Regions from separate parts of the Undibacterium sp. Ji50W genome, predicted to be linked through region 2. Evidence: predicted binding sites of a transcription regulator. Region 2 holds the regulator's gene; the other holds the start of a gene.

Region 1 (5,181 bases), on a different contig from region 2:
CAGATAATACAGGGTGACGCCGGTGGCATAGATATCGGTTGCCCGGGATGGTGGCTCACCCTGGAATTGTTCAGGTGCCAGAAAAGAAGGCGTACCGGCCAGATTGAAATTGCTGGCCTGCGAGCTATCCTTGCTGTCAAAGCCGGACTGCGCCACACCCAGATCGAGGATGCGGATTTCATCATCGTCACCCAGATGTACATTGGCCGGTTTGATGTCCCTATGCAATATGCTGCGCCGGTGCAGGGCACCGACGGCGCGCACCAGTTTGCCGCCGTATACGACGGCTTCGGGTACGGTAAAGTGCTGCCCGGCATCCAGCCGCCTTTGCAGTGAATCGCCGGCATGCCAGGTGGACAGGTAATACAGGTAATTTCTTTGTTCAGGTGTGATCACCTGCGGGAAAAAACGGGCGACCACGCGTTTCGCCAGCCAGGCTTCATGCGCAAAGGCTGAGCGCTCCTGGGCATCTGTGGCACGGTCAGGGTGCAGGGTCTTCAACACCAGCTTGCGATGATGTACCGGATCGGTCACCCGGTATAGCAGGGTGGTCTGCGAGGTATGCATGATTTCATCAATCACATACCCATCCAGCATCTGGCCGGGCTTCATGCGGGGCGGTACCGGCAAGACATGCAATTCGGTAATGGCATCCCGCAAGTCACCTTCCGGCAGTTCTTGCACACGCACCACCAGGGCGCTGCAATTATCTTGTGAGCCGGCCTTCATCGCGGCTTCGCATAATGCGCTGCAGGCTAGTTCCGGGCTCAGGCTTTGGGCGCTGACCTGGCGCAGGAAATCGCTCAGGTCATATTCACTGATGGCTGCCCAGACGCCGTCACTGGCCAGCAGGAATACGTCGCCGGCACGCAATTCACCCATGCCATGGTCGATCACCAGATGTGAATCCAGGCCGATTGCACGCGTCAGTACATGCTGCATTTCCGGCCTGTCCCAGACATGGTCCTGCGTCAGTTTCTGCAAAATGTCATTACGCAGCAGATAGCAGCGGGTATCGCCGACATGGGCGCTGTAATACATGCGTCCACGCAAAACCAGGGTGGTCAGGGTGGTGGCCATGCCTGCCAGCTCGCGCCTGACCGAACCTTGCTGTTGCACCCAGCTATTCATGGCGACCACGACTTTTTCCAGTGCCGTGGTCACTTCCCAGGTGTCCGGGGTGGCGTAATAATCGGTCAGCAAACCGCGTACCACATATTCAGCCGCCTCACGCCCGCCTTCACTGCCGGATACGCCATCGGCGACCGCCAGTATCATGCCCTTGCTTGACAGTTCCGGCTCACCCGGCGTCACCATGCCGACAAAATCTTCATTACGACTGCGTATACCTGCGACGGACTGATAGCCGGTGGTGACGATAAGAGGCATGGTGTGGGATGATCTTCAGGTGATCAGATTTTTGCAGTGGTCATGGCGGCAGAACCCCAGGTGGTGCGCCAGCGTTTCTTGACCAATGATAAACCGAGCAGGGCGACGATGGCCAGGCCGGCAAAAATCGACAGGCCCAGTTGATAACTGCCGGTGATCTGGCGCGAGTAACCCATGCTGGCCGCCAGGTAAAAACCGCCTATGCCGCCGGCCATGCCGACCAGGCCGGTCATGACGCCCATCTCTTTACGGAAGCGTTGTGGTACCAGCTGGAACACTGCACCATTGCCGGTACCCAGTGCCAGCATGGCGATCACAAAGACAATCACAGCCGCCACGGATGACTGCAAGCCAGTCGCAGCAATAAACAGGAAGGCTGCAGCAATGGTATACATCACCGACAGCGTCTTGATACCGCCGATGCGGTCAGCAATGCGGCCACCAAACGGGCGCACCAGTGAACCGGCAAAAACGCAGGCAGCCGTGAAATAGCCGGCCTGTACCGGCGACAAACCATATTGGGTATTGAAATAAATGGTCAGTGACGATGCCAGGCCAGAAAAACCACCAAAGGTCACGCTATAAAAGAACATGAACCACCAGGCATCCTTGTCTTTCAGCACCGCCAGGTATTCACCCAGTGATTTGCTGGGTGTGTCACCCGGCGCGTCCTTGGCAAAAACCAGGTAGACAATCAGTGCCACCAATAAGGGGATCAGGGCTAGTCCAAACACATTCGACCAGCCGTAAGCGATGGCTAGTGCCGGCGCAAACAGCGCGGCAAAAGCCGTACCAGAATTGCCCGCGCCAGCAATACCCAGCGCCGTACCCTGATGTTCTGGCGGATACCAGCGTGACGCCAGCGGCAGCGCAACGGCAAAGGCAGAACCGGCCACGCCCAGGATCACACCCAGGAACAGCAACTGCTCATAACTGTGTATATTGCCCAGCCAGGCCCAGCACAGACCAACCAGCACCACAACCTGACCTATCAGGCCAGCTTTTTTAGGTTTCAGATGATCAACCAGGATACCCATCACGATACGTAACAGTGCACCAGCCAGCAAAGGCGTGGCAACGATCAGGCCCTTTTGTGCTGCTGTCAGTCCCAGGTCTTTGGATATCTGTATCGCCAATGGGCCTAACAGAACCCAGACCATGAAACTCAGGTCAAAGTAAAAGAAAGCCGCTAACAGGGTTGGTGGATGGCCTGCTTTCCAGAATGATGTTTTTTGCATGATCGCTCCAATGATGAACGGTGATGCCACTTGCAAGTGCCGTGCCATCAAATTGTGCAGGATATACGGCGTCCAATTATTAAATTTGGCGCAAAATGCGCGAAAAACGTGCGTCGCGTAAATTAAATGGTGCAGTGCACCAGTTTGGCCTGTTCATTTTGTGTGGAACACCGGTTTTTTATGCGGCGCTTCAGCAAGTGGCATTACTTATCGTGTGGATTGTGTAATTGTTGGTTTTCCCTGTGCAAAGCTATTTTATATATGGTTATATTGGTGCGCACTGTATAAAGCGGGAAAAGTTGGTTTCCCGGAAATTTCGAACTGGCATTGCTCTTGCTTATAGACCGCGGAGACATGTAAAGGAGCAGCCATGAAGAAATTAAAGCTAGTGATGGTCGGGAATGGTATGGCAGGTGTGCGTACCCTTGAAGAGTTGATCAAGATTGCCCCGGATTTGTACGACATTACCGTTTTTGGTGCAGAACCCTATGCCAATTACAACCGCATCCTGTTATCGCCGGTGCTGGCGGGTGAGCAAACTATCAAGGACATCATGCTCAATGATGTCGATTGGTATGAAGAAAATAATATCACCCTGCACCTCGGTAAAAAAATCACCAAAATCGATCGTCACAAACGCATCGTGATTGCCGAAGATGGCACCCAGACTGAATACGACCGCCTGCTGCTGGCGACTGGTTCCACTCCTTTCATGCTGCCGGTACCTGGCAAAGACCTCAAGGGCGTGATCGCCTACCGCGATATTCATGACACCAATGCCATGATAGACGCAGCCGAGAAGCATACGCACGCCGTCGTCATCGGTGGCGGCCTGTTGGGGCTGGAAGCTGCCAATGGTCTCAAAATGCGCGGCATGAGTGTCTCTGTCGTGCATTTGCCGGGCTGGTTGATGGAACGTCAACTGGACCCTGTTGCCGGCAAGATGCTGCAAAAATCCCTGGAAGACCGTGGCCTGAATTTCCTGCTTGAAAAAAATACCGAAGCCATTACCGGTGACGAGAATGGCCATGTGAAATCCATACGTTTTACCGATGGCTTGGAAATCCCGGCACAACTGATCGTCATGGCTGTCGGCATACGCCCGAACACGGCGCTGGCAGAATCTGCCGGCCTGTACTGCAACCGCGGCATCATCGTCAACGACACCATGCAGACCTATGACCCGCGCATTTATTCTGTTGGTGAATGCGTCAATCATCGCGGCACGGTGTACGGTCTGGTTGCACCTTTGTTTGAAATGGCCAAGGTCTGCGCCAATCATCTGGCGAATTTTGGTATTGGTCGTTATCAGGGCTCAGTCACATCCACCAAACTGAAAGTGACAGGTATCGATCTGTTTTCTGCCGGTGAATTCATGGGTGGTAAAGATACCGAAGAAATCATCTTGTCCGACCCCATAGGCGGTGTCTACAAGAAGCTGGTAGTGAAAGACGACAAGCTCATCGGTGCCTGCCTGTATGGCGACACCGTGGATGGCAGCTGGTATTTCAAATTGCTGCGCGAAGGCAAGAACATTTCCGAAATCCGCGATTCCCTGATGTTTGGTGAATCGAATACCGGTGACGTTGGCCATGAAGGCCATACCAAGGCTGCGGGCATGCCGGATGAGGCCGAGGTCTGTGGCTGTAACGGTGTCTGCAAGGGCACCATCGTCAAGGCCATCAAGGAAAAAGGTTTGTTCACGCTGGATGATGTGCGCAAGCATACCAAGGCATCGGCATCCTGCGGTTCCTGTACCGGCCTGGTCGAGCAGATCATCATGTTTACTGCCGGTGGTGATTATTCGACTGCGTCGAAAGTCAAACCCATGTGCTCTTGTACTGATCATAGCCATCAGCAAGTGCGTGATGCCATCAAGGCCAACAAGCTGTTGACCGTCGCTGGCGTACAGGAATTCATGGATTGGCGCACACCTAACGGTTGCTCCAGTTGCCGTCCTGCCCTCAATTATTATTTGATTTCTACCTGGCCGCGTGAAGCCAAGGATGACCCGCAATCGCGTTTCATCAACGAACGTTCACACGCGAATATCCAGAAGGATGGTACTTACTCCGTCATCCCGCGCATGTGGGGCGGTGAAACCAATGCCAGCGAATTACGCAGGATTGCTGATGTCGTCGATAAATTCAAGATACCGACGGTCAAGGTTACTGGCGGTCAGCGTATCGACTTGCTGGGTGTCAAGAAAGAAGACTTGCGCGCCGTGTGGCAAGATCTGGGCATGCCATCCGGCCTTGCGTATGCCAAGGGCCTGCGTACCGTGAAAACTTGTGTGGGCAGTGAATGGTGCCGCTTCGGTACCCAAAATTCCACCCTCATGGGGCAGCAACTGGAACGTGAACTGGCACGCATGTATTCGCCGCACAAGGTCAAGCTGGCCGTATCTGGCTGCCCGCGTAATTGCGCCGAAGCTGGTATCAAGGACGTCGGTGTCATCGGTGTTGATTCCGGTTGGGAAATTTATGTAGGCGGTAACGGCGGTATCAAAACCGAAGTCGCAGAATTCCTGGTCAAACTGAAAACCCATGAAGAA
Region 2 (5,181 bases):
ACCAGTTGCTGGTGGCTGACGACCAGGGAAAACTGGTCGGTGCCCTGCATATTCATGACCTGACACGGGCCAAGGTAATCTGATGGAAATGGCGAAACAAACTGCAGCCCAGAATGCAGGCAATATCCAGCTCATGATATTTGACGTGGATGGCATTCTTACCGATGGCAGCCTGCATTTCGGCCCTGAAGGCGAAATGATGAAAACCTTCAATGTACTGGACGGCCAGGGCATCAAACTGTTGCAACAGGCAGGTATAGCCACGGCCATCATCAGCGCCAGGCAATCGGCGATCGTCAGCAAGCGCGCCAGCGACCTTGGCATCACCCACGTGCGCCAGGGCATACACGACAAAAAATCGGCCTTCCTGCAACTGATCACCGAACTGGGTCTGTCTGCTGATGTCTGCGGCTTCATCGGTGACGACATCATTGATTTGCCGATACTGACACGCTGCGGCTTTTCTGCCAGCGTACCGAATGCCCACGCCGAAGTCAGGCAGAGAGTGCACTACGTCACCACTGCCAGCGGTGGCAAGGGAGCAGCGCGCGAAGTCTGCGACTTCATCCTGCGCGCTCAGGGCAGATATGAACAGGCAATCGAGGCCTACCTGTCATGAAACATCATATGACCATAGACCGCTTTCGCATCTGGCTGGCAGTAATACTGCTGGGCGTCATTACCCTGGGTACTATCTGGGTGATGGAAGTCATACGCCGCAATGCGAATGATGAACAAAACCGTACATCGGCACGCTCGGCACCGGATTACTATGTAGAAAAATTCAATTTCATCCGTTTGTCGAATAATGGCAAGGCGAATTACCATATCACTGGCGAGCGCCTGATACATCTGCCACGCAATGACAATATAGAAATTCAGCGTCCGCAAATCAATAGCTTTGATGTTGATCGCCCACCTTTGCATTTGCTGGCTGACCTGGCCGTGGTATCACAAAAATCCATGGTGATCACACCCAAGCGTGAACACGATGAAGTGCGCCTGTATGACAATGTCAGTATGGAAAGGCCAGAAGGCCTCAGCTCGCAATTCATGCGACTGGAAACCGATTATCTATTGTTATTACCCGACGATGATATTGTCAAAACCGACAAACACGTCACCGTCAAAACAGGAAAAGTGGACACCACAGCCATCGGCATGGAGGCCAACAATTCCACCCAGCATCTGGCCCTGCTGAGCAAGGTGCGAATTCACTTGAAGAAACGTGAATCTGCGCCCTCCACACCATCCAAATAGAGAAAGCGATATTTGCCAATGAAAAATATGAAATTGACACGCTCCCTTGGCCCATGCCTGGGACTGGCCTGTTTTGCTTTAGTACACACGCCTGCAAGTGCAGAAAAAGCTGACAGTTTCAAAGAAACAGTAATAGAAGCCGGCTATTCTGAAATAGACGGAAAAAACAGCGTACGTGTCCTCTCCAAAGGCGTGCAACTGGTGCGCGGCACCCTGATCGTCAATTCAGAAAAAGCCGTCGTCACCGAAGCCCCAAACGGTGATGAATTTGTCGTGCTGACTGGCGGTGCCAACAAAAAAATAAGCTTCCGGCAAAAACGTGATGGCGGCACGGATCTGTGGGTAGAAGGAGAAGCCGAACGTGCTGAATACAATCAGACGACAGAAATCGTCAAGTTCATCTCCAAAGCCAAAGTTCGCTACCTGGAAGGCAAGAAAGTCACCCAGGAACAGGAGGGGGAATACCTGTCCTATGACAGTAAAAATGATATCGCGGTCGGTACCAATTCAACCACGGGCCAGCATGTAGATGGTCCTAGCCGCGTCAAAATCACCCTGCAACCCAAACAGACCAATTAAATGACTGCCACGCCTAGTACCTTGCTCGTCAAGGGATTGCAAAAACGCTACGGTGCGCGCCAAGTGGTGCGCGACGTCTCACTGGAAGTGAAAAGCGGCGAAGTGGTTGGCTTGCTGGGCCCGAACGGCGCTGGCAAAACCACTTCTTTCTACATGATCGTTGGCCTGGTACCATCCGACGCCGGCGACATCACGATCGATGCCGTCAATATCTCACAACTGCCGATACACCAGAGAGCCGTGCTGGGTTTGTCTTACCTGCCGCAGGAAGCATCTGTATTTCGCAAGCTGACGGTAGAAGACAATATCCGCGCCGTACTGGAATTGCAAAAAGATGCCAATGGAAAATTTCTTTCAGAAAAATCCATTGTCAAAAGACTCAACGCCTTGCTGGCCGATTTGCAGATTGAAAAGATCAGGGAAAACCAGGCGCTGTCACTATCAGGCGGTGAACGCCGGCGGGTAGAAATTGCCCGCGCCCTCGCCACTAATCCGCGCTTCGTCTTGCTGGATGAACCCTTTGCCGGTGTTGACCCGATAGCCGTGATTGAAATCCAGCGTATTGTGCGCTTCCTCAAGGAGCGCGGTATCGGCGTGCTGATTACCGACCACAACGTGCGTGAAACCCTGGGCATCTGCGATCATGCCTACATCATCAATCAGGGCGCTGTACTGGCCAGCGGCAAGCCAGACGACATCATACAAAATGAATCCGTGCGTCGCGTCTATCTGGGAGAACATTTCCGGATGTGACGGGAATCATCATGAAACAAAGCCTGCAACTACGCACATCCCAGCATCTGGCATTGACGCCTCAATTGCAGCAATCTATACGCTTGCTGCAATTGTCCACATTGGAATTGCACCAGGAGCTGGAAACCCTGCTCATCGAAAATCCCATGCTGGAGCGTGTGGATGATCCACTGGACCATGCCGTGCGGCTGTTGGCCGATGGCGCCATCAATACCAGTAGCACCGCCGCCGATGCAGGGATGGAAGCCCCTGCATCCCGCGAAGAAAGCAACAGCACCACGGAAGTTCAGGGTGATGCCGATAGCGCCGTCAGCAACGAAGCCACCAGCGCCAGTGAAGAGGACTGGAGTTTTGATGATGTGCATCATGGCAGCAAAAGCAGCGATGACGAAGATGGCCGCCCGCAACTGGGTGCTGCCCACATCACCCTGCGTGAACATCTGCAGGAACAAATGCGCCTTAACCTGCGCGAGCTGCGTGACCGCGCCCTGGTCGAGTTGATGATTGATGCCATTGACAACAATGGCTACCTGACAGAAACCCTGGATGAAATCCATGCCAGCCTGCCACTGGAGTTGTGCGTGGAGCCAGAAGAGCTGGCATTTGCCCTGAACATGCTGCAGAGCTTCGACCCGGCCGGTGTGGGCGCTCGCACACCTTCTGAATGCCTGGCCCTGCAAATCAAACGCCTGCCTAACATTGCTTTCGTGACACGCAGGCTGGCCTTGCAGATTGTCGAAACGCAACTGACTTTATTTGCACAAAGAGACTTCACCAAACTCAAGAAAATTCTCGACTGCGACGACGAAGATTTGCGCGACGCACAAACTGTCATCAGACTGTGCAAACCCCGTCCGGGTATCGACTTTGCAGTCGATGAATCGGATTATGTGGTACCAGACGTCATCGTCAAAAAATCAGGCAATGGCTGGCAAGTCACGCTGAATCAGGATGTCATGCCCAAATTGCGGGTCAGTAGCATGTATGCCAACATCATGAAGCAAAATCGGGGGGAAGGCGGACTCGGCTCACAGCTACAAGAGGCGCGCTGGCTCATCAAGAACATGCGGCAACGTTTCGACACCATTTTGCGCGTTGCACAAGCAATAGTTGAAAGACAACGCAATTTTTTCACACATGGTGCTGTCGCCATGCGCCCCCTTGTTTTGCGCGAAATTGCTGATACACTAGGATTACACGAGAGCACTATCTCACGTGTAACAACTCAAAAATACATGCTGACCCCTCACGGCATGTTTGAGTTGAAATACTTTTTCGGCAGCCATGTCGCGACGGAAACAGGGGGAGAAGCATCTTCCACCGCGATACGCGCACTCATCAAGCAGTTGATAGGAGCAGAAGACCAGAAAAGCCCACTCTCTGATAGCAAAATTGCAGACATGCTGGGTGAACAGGGCATGGTAATTGCCCGACGGACAGTTGCCAAATACCGTGAAGCCCTAAAAATCCCCCCAGTGAGTTTGCGTAAATCTTTGTAAGCAAGTCCTTGTAATCACAGTTTGAATTGCTATATATGATTTAGCTCAAGGCAATAAGACAGCAATGAGCTTATCGTTACAGCAAGCAACATCACTATAGGAGCACAGTATGAATCTCACCATCAGTGGACATCACGTCGAAGTAACTCCTGCAATTCGTGAATATGTACATACCAAACTAGAACGTATCAGGCGACATTTCGACCAGGTCATTGATATCGCCGTCATCCTGACGGTGGACAAGCTCCGGGAAAAGGAAAAACGACACAAAGCCGACATTAATCTGCATATCAGTGGCAAAGATATTCATGTAGAAAGTCTGGCGCATGATCTGTATGCTGCGATCGATACGCTGGTAGACAAACTGGATCGCCAGGTCATCAAGCACAAAGACAAGATACAAAACCATCAGCACGACGCCATCAAGCACATACCTGATCCGGCATCGGCTTCATAAGACTCACCACCCCTGCCTTCGGGTTGCGGGTATCCAAAACAAGGACGCGAAAAGCGTCCTTTTTTGTTGGGTGAATGGTTTGAAATAAATCATATATTCAAATCACTAAATGGATTGCCCTCTGACAAGCTGTACAGGTATTACTTCCCTTCCTACGTAGGCAGGAATATAGCGGGCCGGCGATCTAGCAACGTTTGGCATACCACGGTCTGATTTAATGTCAGGTCGGCATTGTTTTACGTGTTTAGCTTTTATGTACTTACCCACAGTATTTAAGATTGCCAGCCGGGGGTAGCCCGGCAGCTACTCCCTTTTCTTGCTTCGCCAAGAAAAGGAAGCAAAAGAAGGCGACCGAGGCGTCGTCGCCCCTGCGGGGTTCCCGTTTGTGCGGTACAAAAAATGGGAAGATCCGAAACTCGCTACGCTCAAACATCGGCTCTTCTATTTCCATTTTCTGTACCGCACAAACGGCGTCGACACATCGGAATTGCTAAATTCAAAAACAACCCCAAAGTCAAACCCAACTGCAACTGCAACTGCAACTGCAACTGCAACTGCAACTGCAACTGCAACTGCAACTGCAAGGAGCATGCTTTACTTGCACTGTTTCCTCATATACTTATACATCCCGTG

What was found. The regulator sigma-54, encoded in region 2, starts transcription at its own class of promoters, with help from an activator protein. The targets are predictions, from matches to a motif close to TGGCANGNAANCTGCTTT.
Region 1: the regulator sigma-54 is predicted to act here: its motif matches at 2,950-2,967, upstream of nirB (nitrite reductase large subunit NirB).

What each region holds. Positions count from the first base shown of each region.
Region 1 is NZ_JBMPOX010000012.1:54,298-59,478, forward strand. Features, by position in the region: gene ACO0K9_RS17115 (protein kinase domain-containing protein) at 1-1,389, opposite strand, end outside; gene ACO0K9_RS17120 (nitrate/nitrite transporter) at 1,413-2,627, opposite strand; gene nirB (nitrite reductase large subunit NirB) at 2,998-5,181, shown strand, end outside.
Region 2 is NZ_JBMPOX010000024.1:54,544-59,724, reverse strand. Features, by position in the region: gene ACO0K9_RS24165 (KpsF/GutQ family sugar-phosphate isomerase) at 1-83, shown strand, start outside; gene ACO0K9_RS24160 (KdsC family phosphatase) at 89-619, shown strand; gene lptC (LPS export ABC transporter periplasmic protein LptC) at 616-1,260, shown strand; gene lptA (lipopolysaccharide transport periplasmic protein LptA) at 1,288-1,839, shown strand; gene lptB (LPS export ABC transporter ATP-binding protein) at 1,840-2,592, shown strand; gene ACO0K9_RS24140 (RNA polymerase factor sigma-54) at 2,604-4,091, shown strand; gene hpf (ribosome hibernation-promoting factor, HPF/YfiA family) at 4,201-4,548, shown strand; gene ACO0K9_RS24130 (hypothetical protein) at 4,990-5,139, opposite strand.